DNA from 3 places in the Streptomyces agglomeratus genome. Region 1 is predicted to be linked to each of the others. Evidence: riboswitches for the same ligand, from Rfam matches in the RefSeq annotation. Region 1 holds a riboswitch; each other region holds the start of a gene.
What was found. A riboswitch is a leader RNA that binds a small molecule or an ion and turns the genes downstream of it on or off. The one in region 1 is predicted to bind cyclic di-AMP.
Positions count from the first base shown of each region.

Region 1 (4,270 bases):
CCGGCGATCCGGTGCTCGTCGTACTGGCCGCCGCCGACCGGGACCCCGAGCGCTTCAGCGAGCCCGACACGCTCGACCTCTCGCGCCGCGACAACCAGCACCTCGGCTACGGGCACGGCATCCACTACTGCCTCGGCGCCCCGCTGGCCCGGCTCGAAGGGCAGGCGGCGATCGCGACGCTGCTGCGGCGTCTTCCCGACCTGCGACTCGCGGCGGACCCTGACGATCTGCGGTGGCGGGGCGGCCTGATCATGCGCGGACTGCGCACCCTACCCGTCACATTCGGTACGGAGCGAAAGTGACGCTGTGTCATTTCGAGACCTTCACGTGATCTGCGCTGCATCGACTTGTGACAAACGTTCGAGTACCGCTACGTTCACCGTCAACCTCAGCCGTCACTCGAAAGGCAACCGCATGCGCTCCGGGAACGGTAGACACCGCCGCCCCCGTCAGGCTCCGGCTCTCGTCGTCGCGGCAGGAGTCGCCGGATCGGCCATCGCCATCCCGCTGCTCGGCGCGAGCGGCGCGTCCGCTGCCGAAGCCACGACCTGGGACCGGGTCGCCGATTGTGAGAGCGGCGGCATGTGGAGCGCCGACCTCGGCAACGGCTACTACGGCGGACTCCAGTTCTCCCCGGAGACCTGGCAGAAGTTCGGCGGTACGGCCTACGCGCCGCGCGCCGACCTCGCCAGCCGCTCCCAGCAGATCCAGGTCGCCGAGAAGGTGCTCGCGGAGCAGGGCCCCCAGGCGTGGCCCAGTTGCGCGCTCATCTCCGGCCTGACGGAGGGTGACGACGCCGCGTCCGCAGACGGCGCGAGCGCCGGTACGGACGCCGAGCCCAAGGCCGACACGTCGGACGCCGCTCCCGAGGGTTCTCAGAGCCCGGAGCCGGCGGCGCCGAAGGCCGACGCGTCCGCCGGCGCGGGCAAGAAGGGGTCGGGGTCCGCGAAGACCGCCGAGCCCGCCACGCCTCCCGCGTCCGAGGCGTCCAAGGGGTCCGGCGCTCCCGGTACCTCCGAGGAGCCGGGCGGGGCCTCCAAGTCCCCCGCGCCGCCCGCCACCCAGGAGGGCGCGCCCAAGGGCAAGCACCGCGGCGAAGAGGCGCCAGAAAGCTTCGACGCCGTACCCGGCGTATCGGGCATCGAGCGCGAATCGGGCCGCCACGCCTCGCGAGGTGACGGATCGACACGTGATCCTGCCGACACCAAGGCCGCCGTCGGCGCCAAGGACGGCAGCTACACCGTCCGCGACGGCGACAGTCTCTCGGCCATCGCCGACGCGCACGACCTGAGCGGCGGCTGGACGGCGCTCTACGCCGCGAACGAGAAGACGGTCGGCTCCGACCCCGACCTCATCCTCCCTGGCCAGAGCCTCGATCTGGGGTGATTTCGGGGGTAGTTGGGGGCGGTTAAGGCCACTTTGTCCGCATAGAAGCAAGTGAGACAAGGGTCTCTTTGCCTCAACTCGCCCCCCTGACCCCGGCAATCCGGCCGCGCCGCTCCTGACCTGCGCCGATGAGGGGCGGGAAGGGGCGCACAGGGGCGATATATCCCTGATGAGCCTTTTTGAACATCAAGGGCTCATGTGATTACGGTCGGACCGCTCGCCACCGCGGGCCCCGTCGACCGTCACGCCGAATCCTGCCGGCGGCCGGGGGGAACTGACGCGTAAAGCGCCGTAGGCAGGAGCGGGGGACCCAGGTAGGCGCCGGGGGCCGGACGTCGGAAGACGTACGGAAACCGGCTTGGGGTTAAGGCGCGCGACGCGAGTCGCGCGGCCGGGCACTCATTGGCCCGAACCCGACAGCTCACCTCGTAGGCGTCGGTGAGGAGATGTCGCATGCTGTTTTCCAGCAACGCCAAGCACCGTCGCCCGTCCAAGGCCGCTCGTTTCGCAGCGCTCGCCGGCGTCGCCGGTGCCGCTGTCGCCGTCCCGCTGATGGGCGCGACGTCGGCCTCCGCCGCCTCCGTCGAGACCTGGGACGCTGTCGCCCAGTGCGAGTCGGGCGGCAACTGGTCCATCAACACGGGCAACGGCTACTACGGCGGTCTGCAGTTCTCCGCTTCCAGCTGGGCCGCCGCCGGCGGCACGCAGTACGCCCCGACCGCCGACAAGGCGTCGAAGGCGCAGCAGATCGCCACCGCCGAGAAGCTTCTCGACATGCAGGGCCCGGGTGCCTGGGCGTGCGCAGGCGCCGGTGGCCTGACCAACGACGGTGTCGACCCGGGCGTCGACACCTCCGGTTCCTCGCAGAGCCAGAAGCAGGAGCAGCCGCAGCAGCAGGCCGCCCCGCGCGCCGCGGAGCAGCCCGCCTCGCGCAGTGAGGTCCGCTCCGCGCCCAAGGCCGAGGCCGCGAAGCCCGCCGCGCCGAAGTCCTTCGAGAAGGGCGACGGCGAGTACAAGGTGAAGTCCGGCGACACCCTCGGCAAGATCGCCGAGGCGAAGAAGGTCAAGGGCGGCTGGGAGAAGCTGTTCGAGCTGAACAAGGACATCGTCGACGACGCCGATGTCATCTACGTGGGCCAGCAGCTCCACCTGAGCTGACCCGCCATCACCCCCTGAGCACCCCGGCCCGGCGCGTTCCCCCCGTACGCGCCGGGCCGGGGTTTCGCCATTACTGCCCAGTAGGTCGCGTCGCCCCGCCAAGGCGTCCAAGAGTTACGTCCCCAATGCGGGTATTCGGGCCTCTTCTCGTCCCAGGGGGCGGGCGAAGGGCCGCCGACGCCCCCGGGCCGGTTAGGCTCTTGCCGCAAGGCGAAAGTGACCCTGCACCCCTAGCGTCACATCCCAGAAGGAGATGCTCGTGCCGTCCATCGACGTCGTCGTAGCCCGGGAAATCCTGGACTCCCGAGGCAACCCCACGGTCGAGGTCGAGGTCGGCCTCGACGACGGCAGCACCGGTCGTGCTGCTGTTCCGTCCGGTGCCTCCACCGGAGCGTTCGAGGCCATTGAGCTTCGCGACGGTGACCCGAACCGTTACCAGGGCAAGGGTGTCGAGAAGGCCGTCCTCGCCGTCATCGAGCAGATCGGCCCGGAGCTCGTCGGCTACGACGCCACCGAGCAGCGCCTGATCGACCAGGCCATGTTCGACCTGGACGCCACCGAGAACAAGGCGTCCCTCGGCGCCAACGCCATCCTCGGCGTCTCCCTCGCCGTCGCGCACGCCGCCTCCGAGGCGTCCGACCTGCCGCTGTTCCGCTACCTCGGCGGCCCGAACGCGCACCTGCTGCCCGTTCCGATGATGAACATCCTCAACGGTGGGTCGCACGCGGACTCCAACGTCGACATCCAGGAGTTCATGATCGCGCCGATCGGCGCCGAGTCGTTCTCCGAGGCCCTGCGCTGGGGCACGGAGGTCTACCACACCCTCAAGTCCGTCCTGAAGTCCAAGGGCCTGTCCACCGGCCTCGGCGACGAGGGCGGCTTCGCCCCGAACCTGGACTCCAACCGCGCCGCGCTCGACCTCATCCTCGAGGCCATCAAGCAGGCCGGTTACGTCCCCGGTGAGCAGATCGCGCTCGCGCTCGACGTCGCCGCGTCCGAGTTCTACAAGGACGGCTCGTACGAGTTCGAGGGCAAGTCCCGCTCGGCCGCCGAGATGACGGAGTACTACGAGGAGCTCGTCGCGGCGTACCCGCTCGTCTCCATCGAGGACCCGCTCTTCGAGGACGACTGGGCCGGCTGGAAGGTCCTCACCGACAAGCTGGGCACCAAGGTCCAGATCGTCGGCGACGACCTCTTCGTCACCAACCCGGAGCGCCTGGCCCGCGGCATCGAGGAAGGCGCCGCCAACTCGCTGCTCGTGAAGGTCAACCAGATCGGTTCGCTGACCGAGACCCTGGACGCCGTCGAGCTGGCGCAGCGCAACGGCTTCAAGTGCATGATGTCGCACCGCTCCGGTGAGACCGAGGACGTCACCATCGCCGACCTCGCCGTCGCCACCAACTGCGGCCAGATCAAGACCGGCGCCCCGGCCCGCTCCGAGCGCGTCGCCAAGTACAACCAGCTGCTGCGCATCGAGGAGATCCTCGACGACGCGGCCGTGTACGCGGGCCGCAGCGCCTTCCCCCGCTTCAAGGGATAGACGCAGCAAGGAACCGTCGCGGCAAGGGTTGAAGACCCCAGCCTCCGTACGTCCCCGCACCCGGTCCCGTACCGTGTGCGGGGACGTACGCGCGTATAAGGGGAGGCGGAGACATGGCCGGGAAGGACCGGGACCGGTTCTCCACTGCGACCAGGCTTCGGCTGCTCGGCGAGCAGACCGCCGCCC
Region 1 is NZ_MEHJ01000001.1:4,734,736-4,739,005, forward strand. Features, by position in the region: gene AS594_RS20630 (cytochrome P450 family protein) at 1-302, shown strand, start outside; gene AS594_RS20635 (LysM peptidoglycan-binding domain-containing protein) at 415-1,386, shown strand; cyclic di-AMP (ydaO/yuaA leader) riboswitch at 1,664-1,836, shown strand; gene AS594_RS20640 (LysM peptidoglycan-binding domain-containing protein) at 1,840-2,544, shown strand; gene eno (phosphopyruvate hydratase) at 2,798-4,084, shown strand; gene AS594_RS20650 (FtsB family cell division protein) at 4,198-4,270, shown strand, end outside.

Region 2 (4,270 bases), 470 kb from region 1:
GGCCCGTACGTACGGAGGAGCCGCCGGAGGCCGCCCCGGCAGCAGGGCCGCGGGCCGGGCCGCCGCCCGGGCCGTCGCCGAGTACGAGACCTTCGCCACGTCCCTGGCCTTCCTGCGCCACCGCGCCGGTCGCGGCGCACTCGGCCCTGACTTCCCGGCCCGCGAGCAGGAGCTCCTGCACCACCTGTGGCAGCGCAGGGAGGTGGCCGGTCCGGCGCTGGAGTACGCGGCGCGGGCGGCGGGCCGGGTGCGCACTCCACCGCCATGGCCGCCACAGTGGCACCACCCGCCTCCGCAGCCCTCCTGGCAGCCGTACGGGTACGGATACGGGTACGGCCCGCCCCCTCACCAGGAGTACGCCGCGTACAACCCGTACCGGCAGCAGTAGCAGGAGAGCCATGAGCGGTGGCACGCGAAACGGCAGCCCCGGCACCGTGGCCGGGACTGCCGTGTCGTGAATCAGATGTCGGAGCGCGGAGACCTGGACCGGGGACCGGACCGGACTGCCCTCAGACCGAGAGGCCCTTGCCGCGCAGCCACGCGGCCGGGTCGACGCCCGCGCCGTCCGGCGTGTGCACTTCCATGTGCAGGTGCGCCCCGGTGACGTTGCCGGTGGCGCCCACGCGGCCGATGACGTCGCCCGTACCGACCTCGCCGGACGTGACGGTCATCGAGGAGAGGTGGCAGTACCAGATCTCCGTACCGTCCGAGAGCTCCAGGACGATGCGGTAGCCGTACGAACCCGACCAGCCCGCGGACTTGATCGTGCCGCCGTGCACGGCCTTGAGCGGCGTGCCCGTCGGAGCGGCGAAGTCGAGGCCGGTGTGCTGGCCGGAGGACCACATGGCGCCGGCCTGCCCGTACGTGGAGGTGAGCGTGTACGACGAGAGGGGCATCGAGTAGCTGGCGGCCAGCTTGGCGAGGCGCTCCTCCTCCGCCTTGCGCTCGGCCTCTTCCTCCGCCTGGCGCTTCTTCTCCTCGGCCTCGCGCTTCTCCTCGGCCGCCTTGGCCTCCGCCGCGGTCTGCTGCTGCTTCGCCTCGGCGGCGGCCTTCTCGGCGGCCTCCTTCTCGGCGGCCAGCTGCACCTCGGCGTCGGCGGCGGCCTGCTGCTGCTCGGCCTGCTGGAGGATGCGGGCGCGCAGGGCCTCGCCCGCGTCGGTGGTGCCCTGCCGCGCGTCGGCGGTGGTGACGCCGGCGGTGGTGAGCGGGGCGGCGGCGACGACCGCCTCACCCGTACCGGAGCCCGAATCCGAGGCGGATTCGGCGTCGTCGGACATCAAAGTGCCGACACCGGGTAGTGACTTGGCGTCGGGAAGCGAGTCCGCTATCGCGTCCGGAAGGGAGATCGAGATGGCCGGCTTGTCCTGGGCGGTGGCTATGCCTCCCGCGCCGACCGCGGCGATGACGCCGACGCCGAGAACGGTGGAGCTGCGACCGAGACCGCCGCGCTGCTTGGCGACTCGGTGACGACCGCGTACGGGCCGGACGGATTCCTCAGTCGGATTCCATTCTTCCCAGGCACCTTCCCCGCCGACGTACGTCTCGCTGTCGTGGGGCACCCCTTGAGGGGGCAGGGTGGCATGGGGCGCGGTCCTGTTTGACGCCACGGAGGCGTGCTCCTTTCCTTCCTTCTCGCCTACCGGGTTAGCTGACGGGTTCGGAGCAGGAAGGTCTCCTACGGGCCTCTTCGCGGACGAAGCGGCCCGATTCACCCCAAGGAACGTGGTTCCCCGGTTCCCTTGCGGAATTCGGCGCGTGCGCACGGTGCCGTCTCTTGCGACGACTGGGATGACCGCGCTGCGTTATCGAACGTTAATAGACACCGGCTCCGGTTTCCAAGCTGTTCCAACTGATCGTTAAGGGCCTTGGCCTGAACCAATCAGGACACAAACGGGCACAGCCGTACGAGTTGACCGCCCCTCAGGAAACATCCGTCTCATGACGGTTCGTCAATTGTTATGCGCAGGGGCATCTCGCGATCACCCACGGTCATGAGGCAGGTCGGACGGCTGACTTCGGCCCCATGGAGCCCCGCCTGCGCCGAACTCACCGCCGTACTGACCTGACTCGACGCTTCCGTCCCCGACGGCCAACACCTGCTCGCCCTCACCCTCGCCCTCGACGAGCGCGCGGTCGCCTTCACGGCTCCGCACGGCCGGAGCCCGCACTGGTCCGGCCGGCCACAAGACCTGCCCGCCTGACCAGGCTTACGGTCCTGCGGCGGTCCTGCTGCCCGTGTGCGGGCCGCCCGACCGCCAGCAGGGCCATGTCGTCCGTGGCGGCCCCCGACGTGTGCAGCCGTACGTCGGCCACCAGCGCCTCCAGCAGCTCGTCCGGGCAGGGGAAGATCCGGCCGCGCAGCCGCACGGCCGGATCGTAGAAGACACCGGAGGCGTTCCTGGCCTCGGACAGGCCGTCCGTGTAGAGCAGCAGCGTAGCGTGGCGCCCGGCGGGAACGCGTACTCCTGCGCCCGGTCCGGCCAGGCGCCCAGCTCGCCCATCCCCAGCGGCAGCGCGGCGTCGGCCGGCACGATCCGGGCCAGGTCGCCGTCGACGTACAGCAGCAGCGGTTCCGGATGGCCCCGGTTGACCAGCCGCACGACGCCCTCGCCGCGCGGGATCTCGGCCAGTACGGCCGTCGTGAAGCCCTCGAAGGCGTCCAGGCCGTCCCGCCGCGCGCCCTCCCGCGTGAGTGCCCGCTCCAGCCGCTGCGCGACCGCTTCCAGCGTGCGCTCCTGCTCGGCCGCCTCCCGGAACGCCCCGACGACGACGGCCACCGCCTCCACCGCGCCGAGCCCCTTCCCCCGTACGTCGCCGACCACCAGCCGCACCCCGGACGGCGTGTCCTGTACGGCGAAGAGGTCGCCGCCGATGAAGGCGTCCGCCTGAGCGGCCTCGTACCGCGCGGCGACGTGCAGTCTGGCGATCCGGTCGGCGGGTACGGGGAGAACGGCGCGCTGGGCCGCCTCGGCGATGGTGCGGGCGGAGGCGAGCCGACGGCCGCTGCGGCGTACGACGCGGTTGATGACGAGCGCGAGGAGCGCCACCGTGACCATCGTGATCAGCTCGGTCACGGACTCCACGTGCGTCGAGGTGCCGTTGTAGAGATGCAGCCCCACGACGGCGGCGGTTGCGACACCACCGGTCACCAGCGTGTTCAGGGGCGAGAAGAGCGGCGCGGCGATCAGCGGTGCGGCGGCGAAGAGCGGCGAGGCGGTGAAGTTCGGCGGCGTGGTGACGTCGAAGACGCACCCGCCGAAGATCAGCAGGGCGGGCAGCGCCCGGACGAACCGCGAGGCCGTGCCCGCGCCGCGCCCGCCGTCCGCTCCGCATCGCTTCCCCACCAGTGGTCTCCTGCCCGCCGCCACGCACCCGGCCGCGGACGGTACCGCGCCCAGCCCAGGCTGGCCGCAGCCGTGCCGCACGGCCATCGGAGACCGGCCGAATGGGGGACGGGGGCGGGGGACGGGCGGAACGGGGTGGACGGACCGCACGGACGACGGGCGGTCCGCGCGGGGGGCGGGCGGAGGGCGGCGCTTCCCCGGCCCCGCACACGACGAAGGCCCGGATCTCTTCCGAGATCCGGGCCTTCGTTTTCTTCTTCAGTAGCGGGGACAGGATTTGAACCTGCGACCTCTGGGTTATGAGCCCAGCGAGCTACCGAGCTGCTCCACCCCGCGTCGTTGAACCCAACTGTACGCCATTGGGGAGGGGCCCTCGACCACTTGTCGTGGTCACTCGGCGATCTCGGTCCGTTCCCACCACTCGTACACCGTCACACGGCCCTGGTCGGTGTCCTGATGCTTCGTCGTGACCTTGAAGTGTTCGTAACCGCCGCGGTGCGGGATCTTCAGTTCCTGCCCGGGCGGCGTGATCCGAACGATCCGCTCGGGCAGATCGTCCGGACCGCCCTCAAGAAGCGCCTTTTCAGTCATGGCCCCAGTCTTGCCACACACCGCCGCCCGCGCACGTCGGCACCGCGGCCCGCGCACTTCGGCACCGCCGCCCGCGAACACGAAAACGCCCCGACCGGAGAAGCCCGGACGGGGCGTTGACGTGCGGTTCGGCCGGGATGTCCCGGACGCCCCGCGTCGGTAGGCCGTGTGGGACTCGAACCCACAACCAACGGATTAAAAGTCCGCTGCTCTGCCAATTGAGCTAACGGCCCTCAACGGATCACCCCCGAGCATAGCCGCAGCGAGCCCGGCATCCGATCGGGTATCGGTAGCCGGGCTCGTCGGAACCGGCCGGGAGCCCGGAACAGGCCCCG
Region 2 is NZ_MEHJ01000001.1:4,265,875-4,270,144, reverse strand. Features, by position in the region: gene AS594_RS18595 (PrsW family intramembrane metalloprotease) at 1-388, shown strand, start outside; gene AS594_RS18590 (M23 family metallopeptidase) at 510-1,607, opposite strand; cyclic di-AMP (ydaO/yuaA leader) riboswitch at 1,619-1,764, opposite strand; partial or broken gene AS594_RS18585 (PP2C family protein-serine/threonine phosphatase) at 2,140-3,431, opposite strand; tRNA gene AS594_RS18580 (tRNA-Met) at 3,607-3,680, opposite strand; gene AS594_RS18575 (DUF5988 family protein) at 3,735-3,935, opposite strand; tRNA gene AS594_RS18570 (tRNA-Lys) at 4,096-4,168, opposite strand.
Region 2: it holds a riboswitch for cyclic di-AMP, as region 1 does, so the genes downstream of both, AS594_RS18590 (M23 family metallopeptidase) here and AS594_RS20640 (LysM peptidoglycan-binding domain-containing protein) in region 1, are expected to answer to the same signal.

Region 3 (4,270 bases), 1.4 Mb from region 1:
CCTGCGGGAAGCTGATCTTCTCGCGCAGCGACAGCGCGTCGATCATCGCCTCGGCCCGGTCGCCGATGCCCCGCTTCGGTACGTTCAGGATGCGGCGCAGCGGAACGGTGTCCTCGGGGTTGGCCAGGACGCGCAGGTAGGCGAGGACGTCCCGGACCTCCTTGCGCTCGTAGAACCGGACGCCGCCGACGACCTTGTAGGGCAGCCCGACGCGGATGAAGATCTCTTCGAAGACACGGGACTGGGCGTTCGTACGGTAGAAGACGGCGACGTCGCCGGCCTTCGCGTCGCCCGCGTCGGTCAGCCGGTCGATCTCCTCGGCGACGAACTGCGCCTCGTCGTGCTCGGTGTCCGCGACGTACCCGGTGATCAGGGAGCCGGCGCCGGCCTCGGTCCACAGGTTCTTCGGGCGGCGGTTCTCGTTGCGCTCGATGACGGCGTTGGCGGCGGTGAGGATGGTCTGCGTGGAGCGGTAGTTCTGCTCCAGCAGGATCGTCTTCGCGTCCGGGTAGTCCTCCTCGAACTGGAGGATGTTGCGGATCGTCGCGCCGCGGAAGGCGTAGATCGACTGGTCGGCGTCGCCCACCACGCACAGCTCGCCGGGCGACCGGCCCTCGCCCGAGGGGCCCACCAGTTCGCGTACGAGCGTGTACTGAGCGTGGTTGGTGTCCTGGTACTCGTCGACCATGACGTGCCGGAAGCGCATCCGGTAGTGCTCGGCGACGTCCGGGAACGCCTGGAGCAGGTGCACCGTGGTCATGATGATGTCGTCGAAGTCCAGGGCGTTGGCCTCACGCAGCCGTGCCTGGTACATCGCGTACGCCTGCGCCAGCGTCTTCTCGAAGCCGTCGGCGGCCTGACCCGCGAAGGTCTCCTCGTCTATCAGCTCGTTCTTCAGGTTCGAGACCTTGGCGCTGAACGCCTTCGGCGGGAAGCGCTTCGGGTCGAGGTCCAGATCGCGGCAGACGAGTGCCATCAGGCGCTTCGAGTCGGCGGCGTCGTAGATCGAGAACGAGGACGTGAAGCCGAGCTTCTTCGACTCCCGGCGCAGGATGCGCACGCAGGCGCTGTGGAAGGTGGAGACCCACATGTGGCCCGCGCGCGGGCCGACGAGCTGCTCCACGCGCTCCTTCATCTCGCCGGCGGCCTTGTTGGTGAAGGTGATCGCGAGGATCTGGCCGGGGTGCACACCCCGCTTGGCCAGCAGGTACGCGATCCGGTGGGTCAGGACGCGGGTCTTGCCGGAGCCGGCGCCGGCCACGATGAGCAGCGGCGATCCGGCGTGCACGACGGCGGCGCGCTGCTCTTCGTTCAGCCCGTCGAGCAGCGCGGCGGCGTCCACGACGGGGCGCGGCGCGCCGTCCCTGTAGTGCGCGTCCCTGGGCGCCGGGGGCGCGTCGAAGGCACCCCCGAAGAGGTCGTGCGGGACCTCCTCCGGGGCGTGCTCCTCGGGGGGCGGCGGGGCTGTGTCCTTTGCGTACTCCGTGTGCTGGAGATCGGCCAGGAAGCTGTCGTCAAAGAGGCTGCTCATCGTCTACCAAGCTTAGGCGGGACCACCGACAGCCCGCCCCGGATTCCCACCAGCGGCAGCCCGCGACCGGGGGCCGGACCGGAGGAAGCCCGGCGCCGCCACGCCCGTTCGCCCGCGGCCGCCGGGTGTGACCTTGCGCACGCGCCCCCGGCGGTCGTCACTGGGTGGCGCGCACGGAGCACGCAACGGGACCAACTCGGCCATGTAACGGAAATGTATCGGGCATATCGAACATCGGGCTTCCCAGCAGTCATAAACCTTGGCTAGCGTGCCGGATCGGACAGCTCGTACCCCCACCGGCGAACAGCGCCGGAGCGTGCCGTCCACGCCTAATCCGGCCTGCCCAGAGGCAGTTCGGAGCCGGGGACCCACGCGCACGACCTGGGGTGAATCAGTCCGCAGTCCCGCGGACCGTAGGGCACCTTCCGTTCCGCCCGAACCCGACAGCTAACCCGGTAGGCGGTCCACGGAAGGAGATGCCGGCCTTGGCGTCGCATCGCAAGCCGCGTACCCGGGTGACCCGAGTACGCACGACCGCACCCGCACTGGGTATCACCACGGCCGCAATCGCCTCGGTCGGTCTGCTCGCCCAGTCAGCGGGGGCGGCACCCGCCGCGCCGACGGCTCCCCAGCCGACCGTCGAAGAGGTGCAGAAGAAGGTCGACGCCCTCTACCGGCAGGCCGGCACGGCCACACAGCAGTACAACCTGGCCAAAGAGGCCACGGACCAGCAGCGCAAATCCGTCGACGGCCTGCTCGACGCCGTGGCCGATCGCACCGGGAAGCTGAACGAGGCGCGGCGCAAGCTCGGCAACTACGCGGCGGCGCAGTACCGCTCGGGGGCGGTCACCCCGACCGCCGCGCTGCTCCTCGCGGACAGCCCGCAGGCGTACTTCGACCAGAACCGGCTGATGGACCGGATGACGGAACGCCAGCGGATGGACGTCACCGACTTCGAGAAGCAGCAGACGGAGGCGGCGAAGAAGCGCGCCGAGGCGACGCGGAGCCTGGAGAGCCTCACGGAGTCGCAGGCCACGCTCAAGTCCTCGAAGCAGGACGTGCAGCGCAAGCTCGCGGAGGCCCGCGATCTGCTGTCGCGGCTGAGCGCGCGAGAGAAGGCGCGGCTCGCGGAGCTGGAGAAGAAGCGCGAGGCGGAGGCGCGGCGCAAGGCCGAGGCGAAGGCGAAGGCGGAAGCCGAGGCCGAGGCCAGGGCGGAGGCGGAGGCGGAGCGCCGGCGGGAGCAGGCACAGGCGGACGAGAGCGGAACGGAGGCGGGTACGGGTACGGGCAGCGGCGCGGACACCGGCACGACTCCCGGAACCGGCACGGGCACGGGCACCGGAACTGGCACCGGCACCGGAACGGGCACCGATGCCTACGCCGCCAAGGCCGAGAAGGTCCTCGCCTTCGCCCGCGCCCAGATCGGCAAGCCGTACGTCTGGGGCGCGGCGGGCCCCAGCTCGTTCGACTGCTCCGGGCTGACCCAGGGCGCCTGGAAGGCGGCCGGTGTCGATCTTCCGCGTACCACCTGGGACCAGGTGAACGTCGGCACCCGCGTCGCGACCGACAACCTCAAGCCGGGTGACCTCGTCTTCTTCTACGACGACATCAGCCACGTCGGCATCTACATCGGCGGCGGCAAGATGATTCACGCTCCGAAGCCCGGCGCGTACGTCCGCGAGGAGTCGATCTACTACATGCCGATCTACGGCAGCGTCCGCCCCGCGTAGGGAATCCGGGGAAGCACCGGCACCGGTCGCGGCGTGATCCGAACACCGGAATCACGCCGCGACCGGTGGTACGCGGCGGTGCGCAGCCCTCAGGTCCAGAGAACCGCGATGAAGATGTTGGCGACGGTCAGTCCCCCGACCGCCCCGAAGACCGCCTTCTCGACCTTCTCGTCGTCGCGCTTGACGTACACCAGCCCGAGGATCACGAGCAGGACGGCGAGCTTGATGCCGATCTTGAGGTTGTTCACCGCCTGGTCGTCGGCCTGATTGAGTCCCACCAGCACCACGCCCGTGACGAGCATGGTCAGCGCGCCGTGCAGCATCGCCGGGACGAAGCGGGCGGTGCCGGAGCCCATCGCCTTCATCTGCGTCAGGAAGCCGCCGAGCAGCGAGGCGATGCCGATGATGTGCAGGCCGACGAAGACATTGATGAGTACGTCCATGAACCGGAGCCTAGCTCTGGCCATAGCAGGCCCCGACGCCAGGTTCGGGTGGCATCGCAGTTTTGGTCACGGCAGAGCGGAATGCTTGCTTCCGGCGCGATTCCGCTTTTCAACCACGCTCATACGCAGGCCGATTTCGAGCACTGTCGGTCAACCCTCCGCTCCCCCGTGACCCCCAGGTTTAGCGTCCTTCCCCAGGTGACCGACTCCCCACCGCCGTTCCTCCCCGGAGCGGCAGTCGGCCACCACCGCCGAGAATCCGGCGGCGGTCCCGCTCCCCTGTGCGGGCCGCCGTCGGGTGCGAGCGGCTCGACGTACAGCGACGTACAGGACGGAAGGACGTGGACGCCCTCGTGGCCACGCACCGAAAGCCCAAGCAGCGCACGCTCACCGGCAGCACCGCACGCACCGCCCTCACGTTCGCGCTGGCCGGGGCGGCGAGCACCACGGCGTTCGACGGCGTCGGGCACGCGGAACCCGCCCTCACCCCCGCTCAGGTGAAGGCGAAGGTCGATCAGCTCTACCACGACGCCGAGGTCGCCACCGAGAAGTACAACGGTGTGAAG
Region 3 is NZ_MEHJ01000001.1:3,320,221-3,324,490, forward strand. Features, by position in the region: gene pcrA (DNA helicase PcrA) at 1-1,531, opposite strand, end outside; cyclic di-AMP (ydaO/yuaA leader) riboswitch at 1,848-2,009, shown strand; gene AS594_RS14115 (C40 family peptidase) at 2,008-3,261, shown strand; gene AS594_RS14120 (hypothetical protein) at 3,351-3,704, opposite strand; gene AS594_RS14125 (C40 family peptidase) at 4,058-4,270, shown strand, end outside.
Region 3: it holds a riboswitch for cyclic di-AMP, as region 1 does, so the genes downstream of both, AS594_RS14115 (C40 family peptidase) here and AS594_RS20640 (LysM peptidoglycan-binding domain-containing protein) in region 1, are expected to answer to the same signal.